One region of the Halomonas sp. DP8Y7-1 genome, then DNA from elsewhere that is predicted to be linked to it. Evidence: riboswitches for the same ligand, from Rfam matches in the RefSeq annotation. Region 1 holds a riboswitch; the other holds the start of a gene.
The links. Region 1 has a riboswitch for thiamine pyrophosphate ahead of thiC (phosphomethylpyrimidine synthase ThiC). Riboswitches for the same ligand answer to the same signal wherever they lie in the genome.

Region 2: it holds a riboswitch for thiamine pyrophosphate, as region 1 does, so the genes downstream of both, KUV41_RS09315 (sodium:solute symporter family protein) here and thiC (phosphomethylpyrimidine synthase ThiC) in region 1, are expected to answer to the same signal.

What each region holds. Positions count from the first base shown of each region.
Region 1 covers NZ_JAHVIN010000005.1:795,702-806,117, reverse strand. Annotated here, with positions in the region: gene mdoH (glucans biosynthesis glucosyltransferase MdoH) at 1-1,160, shown strand, start outside; TPP riboswitch at 1,331-1,482, shown strand; gene tenA (thiaminase II) at 1,560-2,228, shown strand; TPP riboswitch at 2,297-2,431, shown strand; gene thiC (phosphomethylpyrimidine synthase ThiC) at 2,524-4,476, shown strand; gene KUV41_RS08770 (acetate/propionate family kinase) at 4,785-5,999, shown strand; gene pta (phosphate acetyltransferase) at 5,996-8,158, shown strand; gene KUV41_RS08760 (YeiH family protein) at 8,285-9,346, opposite strand; gene KUV41_RS08755 (GMC family oxidoreductase) at 9,530-10,416, opposite strand, start outside.
Region 2 covers NZ_JAHVIN010000005.1:921,020-927,872, reverse strand. Annotated here, with positions in the region: gene KUV41_RS09325 (diguanylate cyclase) at 428-2,107, opposite strand; gene KUV41_RS09320 (hypothetical protein) at 2,262-3,110, shown strand; TPP riboswitch at 3,183-3,346, shown strand; gene KUV41_RS09315 (sodium:solute symporter family protein) at 3,425-4,870, shown strand; gene KUV41_RS09310 (LLM class flavin-dependent oxidoreductase) at 5,136-6,425, opposite strand; gene KUV41_RS09305 (3-oxoacyl-ACP reductase) at 6,425-6,853, opposite strand, start outside.

The sequences.
Region 1 (10,416 bases):
TGCTGGCGGCAGGGCTGAGCTTCTGGCACGCCACCGCAGCCAACTATTTTGGCCACAATGCCATCATTCGGGTGGACGCGTTCACCGACGCCTGTGGCCTTCCCGAGCTCCCCGGCAAGCCGCCCCTGGGTGGCGATATCCTCAGTCATGACTTTGTCGAGGCAGCGCTGTTGCGCCGAGCCGGCTGGCAGGTGCGCATGCGCACCGACCTGGGCGGCAGCTATGAGGAAATGCCCAGCCACATTCTCGACTATGCCAAGCGTGATCGACGTTGGGTACAGGGCAACCTGCAGCATCTGCGCCTGCTGAATGGCCACGGCCTGCATGTGCTGAGCCGTCTGCACTTCTTCTTCGGCGCGCTGGCCTACCTGTCGTCGCTGGTGTGGCTGGCGATCCTGGTCATCAGTACCATCGATGCGCTGATCAGGGCTCTCGTTCCCACGAACTTCTTCACCGCCAGCTCGCAGTTGTTCCCTGACTGGCCCATCGCTCCGCCCAACCTGATCATTCCCTTGTTGATCGGCACCTTGGGCATGCTGCTGATGCCCAAGGTGCTGGGACTGATACTTGGTCTCATGCGGGATCCAGAGGGCTACGGGGGACGCCCAAAACTGGTCTTGAGCATGCTGGTGGAGACCCTGTTCGCCATGCTGATCGCACCGCTGATGATGGTCTTCCACAGCCGTTTCGTGATCCAGGTGCTGACCGGTCGTACCGTTGCCTGGGACCCGCAATCCCGAGAGGGGCGGGCACTGCCCTGGCGGGAAGCCTTCCGCCATACCTGGCTGTGGTCGCTGATTGGTGCGGTGTGGGCTCTTGTCACCTGGGCCTACACTCCGAGCTTCTTTCTCTGGCTGACGCCCGTCTGGCTCGGCCTGGTGCTGGCGGCTCCGCTGGTGCGCTGGAGCTCCAGCCTGACCATCGGCCGCCGCCTGGCCCGCGCCGGGCTTCTGCTGGTACCCAGTGAGACACGCCCCCCCAGGGTCGTCGCCGATCTACACATCGAGAGTCAGCTACCCTCATCGGGCGCGCCGGCCGCTCCCCCCAGCGAGCGTCCCCGAGACATGCCTGTGCAGTCCTTCCGACGCCCCCATCAATCGGCTGAGGTGCACAGCGACCCTGGCCACCCGATCGACACCCCCACGCCAGATCGTCGCTGATCCATCATAAGCCATCATCAGCGTCGGTGCAGGACGCCGCGGCCGTGACCCTCATGGCCGCGGCGTCATCATTAGGTAGTCTCTCTCGACAACCTCCCTTGACGCCCCCTTCCGATGCTATCCGAAAGTGGTGTCTGGCAAAGCCGCAGGGGCGTGCTAGACTGCGGTCGACTCGCTTGACGGGGTGCCGGTCAATCCGGCTGAGATGGTGCAGGGCCAGCGTGGTGTAGCGGCCCGACAGCACCGATCCCGTGGAACCTGATCCGGGTGCGGTGTGGACTCACACCTTGAACCGGCGTAGGGAATCAGGCGGTGGCACGCCTTCCCTGCGGGGGCCTGCCCTTCCTCCCCGCCGTCCTTCTCTGCCCCGCCCACCGGATCCACTATGCCGGAGCTATCATGGGCTATTGCTTCAACGATCTGATCGCTGCCTGCCGCGACGACTGGCGGCGCTATACCGAGCACGACTTCGTTCGTGCACTTGGGCGCGGCGACCTGAATGACGCCAGCTTTCGCCACTATCTGAAGCAGGACTACCTGTTTCTCCTGCAGTTTTCACGCGCCTACGCCCTTGCTGCCTACAAGAGCCAGGACCTGGAGAGCTTGCAGGGGGCCTTCAAGGGGATGCAGACGATCCTCGAGGTCGAACTGGGCCTGCATCTTGCCTACTGCCGAGAATGGGGCATTGACGACAGCGAGCTCAGCCGTCTACCGGAGGCACGTGCCACCCTGGCCTATACCCGCTACGTCCTCGACACCGGCAGTCGTGGTGATCTGCTGGACCTGCACGTTGCCCTGGCGCCCTGCATGGTCGGCTACGCCGATATCGGTCGCTGGCTGGCGGATCATCCCGAGACGCTGCGTGGTGGCGACAATCCCTACGATGCCTGGATCACCATGTACGCAAGCCCTGACTTTCAGGCCTCGGCCGTGCGCGAAAGGCACTGGCTCGACGACCAGCTCAGCCAGGTATCGAGCGCTCGTTTCGACCGGCTGGCGCGCATCTTTAGCGACGCGACCCGTCTCGAGACCGACTTCTGGCAGATGGGACTGGAGCTGAGCGACTGACCTTGGCGACGCCTTTGGGCGATCGACCTGGGCGATCGCGCTCGACAACACAGACAAGCTGACAACAGCAACGCTTGACGGGGTGCCGCAGCCAGCGGCTGAGATCATGCAGCGCATGAGACCCGTTGAACCTGATCTGGGGATACCCCCGATGTTACGGCATCGAGGCGAGGACCAGCGTAGGGATCAAGCGCTCACGGCCACGGCCTCGACGCCCCCTTCTCCCTCGCGACGTGCCATTACCACCATCAGGGCGACGCCACTTGCCCTGCACCGCCGTGAGAGGAAACCACCTATGTCACTCGACCATCCCTCGTCTCATCCGAGATCCCGCCATGACGCCCACTTCCTGGCCGAGACGGCCAGGGTCGACCAGGCCGCCGTCACTCCCCTGCCAGGCTCTCGCAAGGTCTATGTAGAGGGCTCCCGCCCCGACCTGCGGGTGCCATTTCGCGAAATCACCCTGTCGCCGACGCGCACTTCAGGCGCCGACGAAGCCAATCCACCGCTACTGGTGTACGACACCTCAGGCCCCTATACCGACCCGGCGATACAGGTCGATCTGCGCAAGGGACTGGCCGAGTTGCGCAGGCCCTGGATTGAGGAGCGCAACGACACCGAGTGGCTCGACGGTCCCACCTCCGAGTACGGCCGCCGGCGTGCCAATGACCCACTGCTGGCACCGCTGCGCTTCGAGCTGACGCGCACACCACGCCGCGCCACCAGGACCGCCGATGGCCGCCCGGGCAACGTCACCCAATTGCATTACGCGCGGCGCGGCATCATCACACCGGAAATGGAGTTCATTGCACTTCGCGAGAATCAACGTCGACAGGCCCTTCAGGACCCTTATCGTGGCAGTGACGAGGTCGAAGCGATACTTGGCCACCAGCACCCCGGCCAGTCGTTCGGAGCCCGTTTGCCGGATGAGATCACCCCCGAGTTCGTGCGCCAGGAAGTGGCCGCCGGACGTGCCATCATCCCGGCCAACATCAATCATCCCGAAGCCGAGCCGATGATCATCGGGCGTAACTTTCTGGTGAAGATCAACGGCAATCTAGGCAACTCTGCGGTGACCTCCTCCATCGAAGAGGAAGTGGACAAGATGACCTGGGGGATTCGCTGGGGGGCGGATACGATCATGGACCTGTCCACTGGACAGAACATCCATGAAACCCGTGAGTGGATCATCCGCAACTCACCGGTGCCAATCGGTACCGTGCCACTCTATCAGGCGCTGGAAAAGGTCAAGGGCGTGGCCGAGGACCTGACCTGGGAGGTCTTTCGCGACACCTTGATCGAGCAGGCGGAACAGGGGGTGGACTATTTCACCATCCACGCCGGTGTGCTTCTTCGCTATGTGCCGCTGACCGCTGGCCGAGTCACCGGCATCGTCTCGCGGGGGGGCTCGATCATGGCCAAGTGGTGCCTCTATCACCACCAGGAAAGCTTCCTCTACACCCACTTCGAGGAGATCTGCGAGATCTGCAAGCAGTATGACGTGGCCTTCTCGCTGGGCGATGGGCTGCGCCCGGGATCCGTGGCAGATGCCAATGACGAAGCTCAGATGGCCGAACTCAAGACCCTGGGCGAGCTGACCCACATTGCCTGGAAGCACGACGTGCAGGTGATGATAGAAGGGCCCGGCCACGTGCCCATGCACCTGATCAAGGAGAACATGGACAAGCAGCTCGAGTACTGCGACGAGGCGCCCTTCTACACCCTGGGCCCGCTGGTCACCGACATCGCTCCCGGCTATGACCACATCACCTCAGGCATCGGCGCGGCGATGATCGGCTGGTACGGCTGCGCCATGCTCTGCTACGTCACCCCCAAGGAGCACCTGGGCCTGCCCGACAAGGACGACGTCAAGACCGGGATCATCACGTACAAGATCGCCGCCCATGCGGCGGATCTGGCCAAGGGGCACCCCGGCGCTCAGCGCCGGGACAATGCGCTGTCCAAGGCACGCTTCGAGTTCCGCTGGGAGGACCAGTTCAACCTGGGCCTGGACCCGGACACGGCCCGCGCCTACCACGACGAGACGCTGCCCAAGGACGCGGCCAAGGTGGCCCACTTCTGCTCCATGTGCGGACCCAAGTTCTGCTCCATGAAGATCAGCCAGGAAGTCCGAGACTATGCCCGCGACAACGGCCTGGACGGCGACAGCGAGGCGGTCATGGCGGGCATGGAGGCGCAGGCACAAGCCTTCCGCCAGCAAGGCGGTGCCCTGTACAAGGAAGTCTGACGCAAGCCCATCACGGCCTCCTTCCCGCCCGCGGCCCCGCGGGCGGGAAGGAGGCTGCCGCAAAGCGAATGCTGCGGCGGAGATTCAGGGCCGCCGGCAGCCTTCACGCTGCATCGCACAAATTGCTACCAAAGTCTAACCTCTTTGCCCTGTCACTTGATGGTCGTCACAAGCTGTGCTGTTCCACCAGCAACTGGCCCTCCCTACCTCCCCAGGACAATTATGAGGCACCGGCCGCGGTGCTAGATTCGCCGCCATCCCCCCCCCCGTTTACACGCCTTAACAAGGCGTCTTTCTCTGGAGATGGCATGAAAGCCCCGATACTGGTGATCAACTGCGGCTCCTCCTCGATCAAGTTTGCGCTGGTCGATCAGACCCCTGGCGCACCTCGGATATCAGGCATTGCTGAGCGCCTGGGCAGCCACGATGCCTGCCTGAAGCTGGAAGAAGAGCACGGCAACCGGCGTGACATTTCGCTACCTCGAGCCACCCACGCCCTGGCGCTCAAGACCATCCTCGACCACCTGGGTGATCAACGTCCCGTCGGCATCGGGCACCGGGTGGTCCACGGCGGCGAGCGCTTCACCTGCGCCACGCTGCTGGACGACACGGTAGTCCGCACCATTCGCCAGACCGTCAGCCTGGCACCCTTGCATAACCCGGCCAACCTGGATGGCATCACCGCCACCCGACGTCTGTTCGAGCACCTGCCCCAGGTGGCGGTATTCGATACCGCCTTCCACCAGACCCTGCCGGCCCACGCCTACCGCTATGCGATTCCCGAAGACCTGTATCAGCGCCACGGCATCCGGCGCTACGGCTTCCACGGCTCCAGTCACGCCTACGTCAGCGAGCGCCTGGCCGAGGTCAGCGAGCGGGGACACGGAGGTTGGCTGATCGCCCATCTCGGCAATGGCTGCTCCGCAACCGCAGTCTGGGAAGGCGAAAGCCAGGATACCAGCATGGGCATGACGCCCCTGGAGGGGCTGGTGATGGGCACACGCAGTGGCGACGTCGACCCGGGCCTGCACCTCCATCTGGCCCGCCAGCTAGGGATGTCGCTGGAATCGATTGACCTGCTGCTCAACCAGAAGAGCGGCCTTCTCGGCGTATCTGGCCTGACCAATGACATGCGCGAGCTGGAGCAGGCCGCAGGCGCAGGACACCCCGGCGCGACCCTGGCCATCGAAGTGTTCTGCTATCGCCTGGCCAAGACCCTGGCCGGTCTCGCCTGCGCGCTTCCTCGGGTCGATGGCATCGCCTTCACTGGCGGCATAGGAGAAAACTCGTCGCTGATTCGGGCCCGCACGCTGGGCCACCTCAAGGCGCTGGGCGTGCATCTCGATAGCGCTGCCAACAGCGCTCTTGCGCGCGGCAGCGAAGGTGCCATCCATGACGCCAGCGAGTCCGGTTCGCCGGAAATCCGCGTCATTCCCACCGATGAAGAAGGCTATATCGCCAGCCAGACCCGAGCACTGATCACCCGTCTGGCACTGGCCGACAGGTCCGAGGAAGCCGTATGAGCCTGCAACCCCGTACCCTGCTGTTGATCCCGGTGGATGAGGGGGTCGCCCTGACCTCTGCGGCGCTGGGAATGCTGCGCGCACTGGATACCCTGGGCCTGGAGGCAGGCTTCCTGCAGCCATTCAGCCAGGCAGAGGGCATCGATGACGATAGCAACAGCGCCGAAAGGGCTCGCTCGCTGGTCGCCAGCACCCTGGGCATCGGCTCGCCTCGTCCAGTGCCCCGGGAAGACGTGGAGCACTACCTGGGCAGAAATGACAGCGACGGTCTGCTTGAGCTTGCCGTCGAACGCCATTCACGGGTCGCCAAACCGGCGACCGGCAAGCGGCCGGCCTTCATCGTCGTGGAAGGCATTCGCCCCCTGCGCAAGAACGCCTACGCCCTGGATCTCAATGTACGTCTTGCCAGCGCCCTGGACGCCCAGGTGATTCTGGTCGCCGATGGCCAGACGAGCGACCTGAAGGAGCTGGCCAAGAGCCTGGCCTTCCATCGCCAGAGCATCGACGCGGTGGGTTCCAGGCGTACCCTCGGCACCATTCTGATGCGCCTGCCCAGTGACGGCGATGACTCGGCCAGCGATCAGACCCTGGCCTCCGTCAGTGATCGTGAAGCCAGCGCCCACCGCCAGCACTGGCAGGACCAACTGGCCACGGCATCCGAGCAGAGCCTGCCGGTAGTGGCCGCGGTACCCTATCGCGCCGCGCTGACCGCGCCGCGGACCCTGGATGTGGCCCGCGCCCTCGGCGCCAGGATCCTGCATCACGGTGATGCTGATAGACGTCGCGTCGCCCATACCACCCTGGGTGCCCGCAGCGCCGAGCATCTGCTGTATGCATTGCGCCCGGGCGAACTCATCGTGTCCCCTGGTGATCGCGACGACACCCTGCTGGCTGCTGCCCTCGCCACCATGAACGGGGTGCCCCTGGCGGGCCTCCTGCTAACCCACGGCGAAACCCCCAGCAAGCAGCTGATCGACGTCTGCCAGCCAGCACTATCCTCCGGCCTGCCTGTCCTGTCCGTCGATACCGACAGCTTCACCACGGTAGCCAAACTGACCGACATCCCCGGTGGGATTCCGGTGGATGACCAGGAACGGGCGGAGGCCATCAGCGCCTTTGTGGCGGATCACCTCGATCGAGAATGGCTGCTGGCATTGATGGACGACGAGACCCAGCGCCGACTGTCTCCAGCGGCCTTTCGCCATCAATTGGTCAGCATGGCCCAGCAAAAGCGCCAGCGCATCGTGCTGCCCGAAGGGGATGAGCCACGCACCCTGGAAGCAGCCATCCTGTGCCAACGCCGCGGCATCGCCAACTGCGTCTTGCTGGGTAAGCGCCAGGCCATTGTGGAAGTGGCCAAGGCCCGCGGCCTGGAATTGCCCGATGATCTGCAGATTCTCGACCCCGACAGCGAACGTTGCCGCTTCATCGCCCCCATGGTGGAACGGCGCAAGGGCAAGCTGACCCCCTTGACCGCCGAGGCCCAGCTTCACGACAGTGTGGTTCTGGGCACCATGATGTTGGCGGAAGGCGAGGTCGATGGGTTGGTATCAGGGGCGATACACACCACCGCCAACACCGTTCGACCGGCCTTTCAGCTGATCAAGACCGCCCCCGGATATGCTCAAGTGTCGTCGGTTTTCTTTATGCTGCTGCCCGATCAGGTGGTGGTCTACGGCGACTGCGCGGTCAATCCTGACCCGGACGCCGACGCGCTGGCCGAGATTGCCTTGCAGAGTGCGGCCAGCGCCGAGGCCTTCGGCATCGAGCCCAGGGTCGCCATGATCAGCTATTCCACCGGCGAGTCAGGCACCGGTGCTGACGTTGACAAAGTCCGAGAAGCCACCCGCATCGCCCGCCAGAAAGCCCCACACCTGCCCATCGATGGTCCTCTGCAATATGACGCTGCGGCGATCGCCAGCGTGGCCCGGCAAAAGGCACCGGACTCGCCGGTGGCAGGGCGCGCTACGGTGTTTGTCTTCCCTGACCTCAATACCGGCAACACCACCTACAAGGCGGTCCAGCGCAGTGCCCGGGTGGTCAGCATCGGCCCCATGCTGCAGGGCCTCAACAAGCCGGTAAACGATCTGTCACGGGGCGCCCTGGTCGAAGACATCGTCTACACGATTGCGCTGACGGCGATACAGGCTGGACAATAGCGGCCCGCCGACGTTTCCCGTCACGTCAATGCCGCCACTGGCGTCCTGATCGCCGCATCTCGGCGCTGATACCACCTAGCCCCGGAGTTGCCGGGGCTAGGTTGTCTGCCACGCCTGCCTCCACGGTCACCACTCCGCGATACCGGTATACAGGCACACCAGCACCAGGCCAAGCAGGAACAGCGTCTCGGCAATCATCAGAATGACCGGTTTCCACCCCACCACGGCCAGCTTCTGAAACGACGTCTTGATCCCCAGCGCGGCAATCGCCGTCACCAGGCACCAGCGCGACAGGTCCGTCATACCCTCCACCATCACCGGGGGTATCACGCCGAGACTATTGATCAGTACCAGCACCACAAACGCAATCAGGAAGCTCGGGAACATGGGGACCTTGGCGCCATCCGCACCGCCTTCCGCCATCCTGGCTCGCCGAAACAGCAGCATGAAGACCATCACCGCCGGCACCAGCATGGCGACCCGCAGCAGCTTGACGAAGGTCGAGATATCGCCCGTTTCGTCCGAGATCATATAGCCGGCACCGACGACCTGGGCCACATCATGTATCGTGCCGCCCAGAAAAATACCCGCCTGGGTGTCGCTCAGCTCCAGCGCTCCCACCAGCAGCGGATACAGCACCATGGCCGCCGTGGATAGCGTGGTCACGCCAACCACCGTCAGGATGGTATTGCGCTCGGCCACCTCGTTACGAGGCATCGCCGCCGACAGCGCCAGGGCTGCCGATGCACCGCAGATGGCGACCGATCCCCCGGTCAGCAGGCCCAGGTCATTGCGCAGGCCAAGCAGCCGCGCCAGCACCCCACCCGCGACGATGGTCAGGATGACCCCGGCCACTACCGTTACCACCGGACCGATGCCAAGCTCGGCCACCTGTTCCAGCGTGATCCGCACGCCCAGCAAGGCCACGCCCAGGCGCAGGATGGTGCGAGCCGCGAACTCGACGCCCAGCAGACAGGGGCCCTGCTCGCTGAGAAAGTGCAGCGTCATGCCGAACAGCAGCGCGTACAGCAGGGTTGGACCACCATAGTGATCGGCGATGAAGGTCGTCGCGAGGGCGATGGTGATACAGATCAGTACGCCGGGCATACGCGCCCTGGCGGGCTCCAGATGCCGCCTCCACCCACTGTCTGGGGCGTCGCTCGGGGCGTGGGTCGTTGGCTGGGACATGACGTGTCCTCTGTTGTCGTTGATATCGCCACGTCGTGGCAGCGTCTTCATGGTGTGAGCAATACGGGGGCCGCTGCGGCCGGCACTGCATGCAGCACATGCTGTCCCAGGCGCTGCGGTGGAGTTAGGACCAGCGCCGGGCCTTGCATGAGTCCAGCTAGACGTCCTGGCGGCGCGCCGTACTCAGGCGACCTGCGTCCTTGTCTGGCGGTCGGCCTTGATCATGTCCGCCGCGCGTTCGGCGATCATGATGGTCGGTGCATTGGTATTCCCCGACACGATGATGGGCATGATCGAAGCGTCGACGACCCTGATCCCCTGGAGCCCATGCACCTTCAAGCGATCATCCACCACCGCCAGTGGGTCGTTGCCCATCTTGCAGGTGCCCGCCGGGTGGTAGATGGTCTGGCTATAGCGGCGAGCGGCGTCCAGCAACTGCTCATCGCTTTGATAGGCACGTCCAGGCACGTACTCGTCAGTAATCACATCGGCGAGGGGAGCCTGCTCGGCGATACGCCGGGCGACCTTGATGGCGTCTACTGCCACTCGGCAGTCCTCATCGGTGCTCAGGTAGTTGGGCTGGATGGAGGGATAGACCGCCGGGTCCGGACTGGTGATACGGATGCGTCCGCGACTCGTCGGCCTGAGCTGACACACCGATGAGGTGAAGGCCGAGAACGGATGCACCCCTTCCGCCGGCTTGTCGGCGGACAGCGGCTGCATATGAAACTGGATGTCAGGGCGGTCCAGCCCTTCCCGCGACTGGGTGAAAATGCACACCTGACTGGCGGCCAGGGTCAGCGGCCCGGTGCGGGTCAGCGCATACTGGGTGCCCACCGCCAGCTTCTTGAGTGGATGGCGCACCTCATCATTGAGCGTTCGGCAACGCGTCTTGAACACCAGGCGAATCTGCAGATGGTCCTGCAGGTTCTCCCCCACACCAGGCAACTCGTGAAGGCAGTCGACGCCGACATCGGCCAAGTGCTGTGGGTCACCGATACCCGAGCACTGCAGGATCTGCGGCGAGCCTATGGCACCCGACGACAGCAGCACCTCAAGAGTAGCGCTGG
Region 2 (6,853 bases), 120 kb from region 1:
CGATTTCTCGTTGCTCGTCAAGCAGTGACTTTTCCGAGAAGCTTAAAAAAGCCTTTTCAAATCAACTACTTTTACCACTCTTCACCGCCTGTGACGTTTGCTCGTCGCCGGCAGCGGATGCGTACTTTACGGATCTCGAGGCAGCTTGGCAATAGCCTGAATCAAAAAAACTCATCAGCGCATGACGGCTCTGTTATGTCCTCGCCATAACGTTCGCGGGGACCCACCTTTAGTCGCCGTCATTGCCACATCCATACACCGTCGCAAGGCATCAGCACGCAAAAGGCCCTGGCATCGCCAAGGCCTTCACGCCACTACACCTGGCAAGAGACCTCGCAAGACGCCTCGCAAGACACCTTGCAGGGAACGAGCACTAGCGCGCCGAAAGCGAAGACCATCCAAAGACCATCCAAAGACCAGCCTCTGTTTAGGCCATATGACGCTTGCCACATACCCGGTTGCGTCCGGCGTGTTTTGCGGCGTACAGCTCTTGATCCACGCGCTCAAATAGCGACGTAAACGTCTCCCCCTTGGTGTACGCACCGACGCCCATGCTGATGGTGATGTTCAACTGCTGACCGTCTGCAAGTTCGATCTGGCTCTGGCTGATGGCCTGACATACACGCTGCGCCGCGCTCATGGCCTCCTCCAATGCGGCATGACGCATGACGATAACGAACTCCTCGCCTCCGGTACGGGCCACCAGGTCACCATCACGCAGACACTGCTCAACGGCCTGACCGAGCCACACCAAGACCTGGTCTCCTACCACATGCCCATAGTGGTCATTCACTTGCTTGAAGAAGTCGATGTCCAGCACAGCCAGGGCAAAGCCCGTCCCCCGTGAAGTGCACTCCTCTATAAGTTCGTCGACATAGCGATCGAGCTGCGCCCGATTGGGCAATCCCGTGAGCGGGTCACGCAATGCCTGATCTTCCAGCTCGTCGCGCTCTCTCTTGATCCGCGCTACGTCCAGCTCGTTGGTAATCACTCGCTCTACTGCACCGGTCAGCAGACGCACCAGCTCAATATCAACCTCTGAAAAGGGCTGGCGACGAGGTCTAGCGCTGGAAAAATTAAGCGTTCCCCAGACGGAGCCCTCTATCCAAATGGGCGCACCAATATAGGTTTCCAACTGAAACGCCTGGTAACAGGGGTGCCCGCTAACACGCTCATCACACCTGGCATGATGGGTAGCAAAGACGTCACACGCATCAAGGGTAAGACGGCAATACGTATCCCCCAGAGGAAAGGTATCCCCAGGACCTACCGGCGCCCCATCACTGGCCGCCCAGCGCACGCTGTACTGCTCACCCACCACCTCGCTGACCAGCGCGATGTCCAGGCCCAGGTAAACAAGGGCATCTCGCAGCAGCATGTCGACAATCTCGGACGTCTCGATATCCGTGCGGTTAACGCCGGTGTGCACATCCCGTAGCAGCTGAATCATCGATCGGTATTCAGAGACGTCCTGAATGATGGCGTAGAAGCCCGCGACACCGTCATCCACGATATCCGGCAAGTAGTTCACCTTGAAAAATGCTCTCCTGCCGTCCTGCAATACCAGTGAATCCTCGTAGCTGACCTCTACCCCCGCCAGGGCACGCGCGAAGCGCGGCTGAATCTTCGCATAGGAGGAGGCGTCGAGCACCGATGCCACTGGCTGACCTGCCAATTCAGACGACGTAAGGCCAATGAAGTCCTGATATGCCTGATTGTTGAAGCGAAAGCACAGGTCTCGATCCACGTAGGCCACCATGACTGGAAGATGATCCGCTAGCCGAGCCACCACACCATGGTCAGGTCGTTGCTGCATCGGCAGACGCAGCACCATGCTGCCATCAGGCAGCATCACGTAAGCCGAGCTACGGCTTTGCCCCCTTCCCTGCTCATCCCACTGCCTGCCCGCACCCGCCATGGCTTCTGCAAGCCTGGCGGAGTGCCCCTGCAGCTCCGACAACGAACGTCCGACAACCTCATCGCGAGATCCTCCCAACACCGACGCACAATCGCCGGCCACGTCTAGCACCACCGCCGCTGGCGACACCCTGACGAGTACCGTCCCGGCAAGCGTCAATGCTTCTCGCACCCAGGCATACTGGTCCATGCTGGCTCTCCTGGTCGTTCCCCTGACGTGATAGGACGCACAAGCATCCTTCTGGCCTGCTAATGAATTTGGCTGTTTGTATGGTTGAATGCATCAGAATTTTCCACGCTGCGTGGACAGCACGTTCGCTCACGGTGCTCAAGAGGCGAATGCCATGTATTACCAGAACTTGATGGCGATCGAGAGAGCTCTCTCGCTCACGTACCAAGGACATGCCGCCTGGCTGGTGACTCAACTGGGCAGCGCTTACGGTCTTGTGGATTACCGTATGCAGACCACTCAAGCGGAGCCGGTTGACGACGACGGCAACGCCTACCGACTACCGCATCCGTTTAAGGACCAGCGCCAGCACGCCGACGTCCATCACTCCCCCCTGACGACAGTCCATGTCAGCCAGGGTCGCGACCACGTCGCGGAACTACTGCTGCCGGACAGCCCGACACAGACCCATCTGGAAGTCCTGCACGCGACGCTGCTCGGACAACCTTCGCTGGTTCGCCTTATCAACTTAAATGGCTCCCCCGCCCGACTGAGGCGTGCCGAGCAACATGAGCCACTGGTACAGCAATGCGATCAGCTGCTTGCGCTGCTGGTCCAACCTGCGCTGCGCCTGGTAATGGCTGGGCAGATCAGGGACGTACATCGCATTGGCCTGCATGCCCATCAGAGGGGATTCGAAGTCATCTGGTGCAGAGGCCAGCCAGGCACTGCGCTTGCCGAGGACACTGTCTCACCAGACACTCCCACGTCAGGCCTGTCCTTTCCCATGTCAGACCTGTCCTTTCCCATGGAAGTCCAGCACGCTGAAGCTGCCCACTTTCTTGCCGGCGGCGGAGGGCATCGGCGCACCCTCGTGCTGAACGCTACCTCTGATACGTCGCTGGCAGAGGTGGCGAAGAGCTCGGGTTGCTTCGACTGCAACAACAACCCCCACCCCAGGCTCTCGGAGACGACCCACTGGCTGGATCGGGCCTGCCAAACACTGTCACTCGAGGGGCGTTAGCGGCGCGATGCTTCCGCAACGAGCGCCCTACCTTTCTGCAATTGACAGCCCCGCGAGCCGGCCCTAGTCTGGACCTCTTCCTAGGGGAGCCCTATTGGCCATACAGGTCGTGACAGCGCCGCGACAGTGCTGTATCGCACCAAGGCCATAGCACGGGGCTGAGATTCCGCATTGCGCGGTAACCCTTTGAACCTGATCCGGGTCATGCCGGCGAAGGGAAGGATGGTTGCCGCACTCCCTCTTTCTTCCTGCCCGCCGTCCGTCCCGATGTCCACTGGTCCCTGCGGACAACGATAAGAAAGAGGTTTCTCTCGATGATGCTCGACCCTCTCTGGACGGCGCTGTGGCTGCTGCTGTGCGCTGCCATCTTTGCCATTCCAGGCCTGCTCTACGCCCGACGCCGTCGGGGCGGCCTTGATGACTACATCTCCGCACGTAACAGTCAGAACACTCGTGCCACGGTGCTGACGTTGATTGCCACCACACTGGGCACCTGGATCCTGTTTGGACCGGCCCAGGCTGCCACCTGGGGCGGTATCGCGGCGGTCATTGGCTACGCGCTCGGCTCCATGGTGCCTCGCCTGGTGATGATTCCTCTTGGTCGACGCATGCGGGAGCTGATTCCCGAAGGCCACGGCCTGACCGAGTTCGTGATCCACCGCTACGGCCGCACGATGTATGCGTTCACCCTGGCGATTATGCTGTTCTACCTGTTTATCTCTCTGGCTGCAGGGCTGACCGCCATCGCCCATATGGTGACCCTGCTGGCCCCCATCCCCCTCTGGCTGACCGCCAGCGTGGTGATGGTCGCTACCCTGCTCTACACCTTTTACGGCGGCCTGCGCACCACCATCTTCACTGACAAGGTGCAGATGCTGGTGATCCTGCCACTGCTGGCTCTCTTGCTCATGTTTGGCTGGCAGGCGGCGGGTGGCGTTGCGCCGACGCTCGAGGGGCTGCGCGAGCGTGCTCCGCAACTGCTGGATATCACCGATGCTGGCGGCCTGCGCGCTGGCCTGACCTTCTTTCTCGCGGTGATGCTGACGGGTCTGTTCTACCAAGGAACCTGGCAGAGGATCTATGCGGCCCGGGATACTCGCGTGCTCAGGCGTGGCTTCTGGATCGCGGGACTCTTCAACTTCCCGGTCATCGTGCTCATGGGTCTGTTCGGTCTGGCGTTCATCGGCCTGGGACTTGAGGGAGACGGCTCCGTCGCTCTGTTCAGCGTATTGTTGTCCGACGTGCCTCTGTGGTTTGCCTTGGCCCTGATTCCTCTTGGCCTTGCGCTGGTAATGAGTAGCGCCGACACAACGATCAATGCCACCTCCAGCATTATCGCCGTCGACATGCACAGGCTGCTGCCCCAGGCCAGTGAGGCGGCCTTGATGAGAATGGCACGCTGGCTCATCGTCGTCGCTGCAATACCAGTGACGTGGGTCGCTGCGCAGGGCTACAGCGTCCTCTACCTGTTCCTGCTGGCAGACCTGCTGTGCTCTGCCGCAGCCTTTCCGGTGTTTTTCGGCCTGTTCAACCGCCGCTATCACGGTCGCAATGCAGTGATCAGTACCGCAGCAGGTCTGCTGGCCGGACTGTGGATGTTCCCCTCGCCTAACGGTGGCACCGCGACACTCCTGGAATCTTTCCTGCTGGCTGCCTTTGTTCCGGTGCTGGTATCTCTCGTCCTGATGAAGCTGATGCCATCTCGGGAGAGCTACGACTTTGACCGAATGAGCGGCCTGGTGAGACGCTTCCAGAACTAAGGAAACGCTGAATAAATGTTTCGAGCGATGACAGGTCGGTAGCTGCCGGAGCGGAAAGACCGGAGTTTACATGCGGTTAAATGAGGATCTTGAGCACCGCCAGCAGCCGAGATATCGAGCGCAGTAATTTATGCAGTGTTTCCCTAAGGCAATCAAACCGACGCCACTGAACCGAAACCATAACGGCGGGGCGAGCTCCCCCGCTGTTATGGCGGATGTCTGTAGAGGCTGTCGTGCCTAGCAGCAGTGTGAACAAGACGCCAGCTCAGCAGCTGGGGCGTGACAATCCAAGATGGTCGCGCAGCGTCTTGCCCTCATATTCCCGGCGGAAGACCCCACGTCGCTGCAATTCCGGCACGACCTGCTCGACGAAGTCCTCGATGCCGTGAGGCAGTGAGGGTGGCATCAGGTTAAAGCCATCAGCCCCACCCTGTTCGACCCAGCGCTGCATCTCATCGGCAATTCCCTCCGGCGTGCCGACCATCGTGCAGTGCCCACCTCCAGCGGCAAGCCGTCCCATTAGCTGTCTCAGGGTTGGCCGTTCAGCCTCGATAATGCGCAGGATGGTGGCATAGCGTCCTTTCGGTCCTGTAAAGGCCTCCAGCGACGGCAGCGCGGGCACGGGCGCATCCAGCTCCCAGTGACTGACGTCCTGGCCGATAAACTGGCTCAACTGTCGCCGCGAGGCCTCTACCGGCAGCAACTCGTCGAGTTCACGCTGCTTGCGTCGGGCCTCTTCCTCGGTAGACCCGACGTAGGTCACAAGCCCCGGCATGATCGCCACCCTTGGACGGCCTGCGGCTTTCACCCTCGCCTTGAGGTCAGCGCAGTAAGCCTGGGCCGATGGCAGGTCGTAGGCCACCGCGTAAATGGCTTCGGCATAGCGTGCCGCCAGGTCTCGCCCCTGTTCTGATGCCCCGGCCTGAAATAGCACGGGATGGCCCTGTGGCGAGCGAGGCACCGTCAAGGGGCCATCGACCAGAAAATGCTCGCCGCGGTGATGAATCGGTTGCACTTGAGCAGCATCCGCATAATCGCCGTGGCGATCTCGCAGCAGCGCGCCATCGCTCCAGGAGTCCCACAGCGCCAGCACGGTATTGGCAAACTCTTCCGCTCTAGCGTAGCGCTGCGCGTGGCCCGGCATGCCTTCCAGGCCATGATTGCGCGCCTCGCTGTCGAACATTGACGTCACCAGGTTCCACCCAAGCCGTCCGCCCGAGATATGGTCCAGCGATGCCAGCATGCGAGCCGCATGAAATGGCGTATAGAAGGTGCTGGAGACGGTCGAGATCAGGCCGATATGCTGTGTGGCACGCGCCATCGCGGCAAGCATTGTCAGCGGCTCCAAGGTCCACAGCGGACCGTCTGCGACATTGCCCGCGGCATGGCCATCGGCAAAGAAAACCGCATCCAGGCGACCGCGTTCGGCAAGCTTGGCCAGCTCTTCGTAGTAGGCGATATCCGCCAATCGCTCGACGCTGGAACCAGGGTGTCGCCAGGCCGCCTTGTGATGACCGCAACCCAGGATGAAGAGATTCAAGTGCATGGAGGTCATCAGCCTTTCACCAGTCCGCCATCGACAATCAGATTCTGCCCGGTGATGGCCCTGGCCCACGGAGAAGCCAACAGCAGTACCGCGTCTGCAAACTCTTGCGGGGTGGTCACCCGTCGCAGCGGTGTGTTGGCGGCGATGAGGTCAAACACCGCGTCTGGTGTGGCCCTGGAAGCATCCGTCGTGCGCAGCAAGCCGCCGGACACCATATTGACGCTGATATTGTCTGGGCCGAGATCCTGCGCCAGCGTACGCGTCAGCGACAGCAGCGCCGCCTTGGCCGCGGTGTAGTCGTGATACGGCACCACCGGGTTCTGGAACAGGTTGGTACCGATATTGATGACACGCCCGACACCCGCCTCGCGCATGCCGGGAAGCGCTGCCTGAACCGTGTTGAGCGCACCACGCACCACACCCTGAAGTTGATGGTC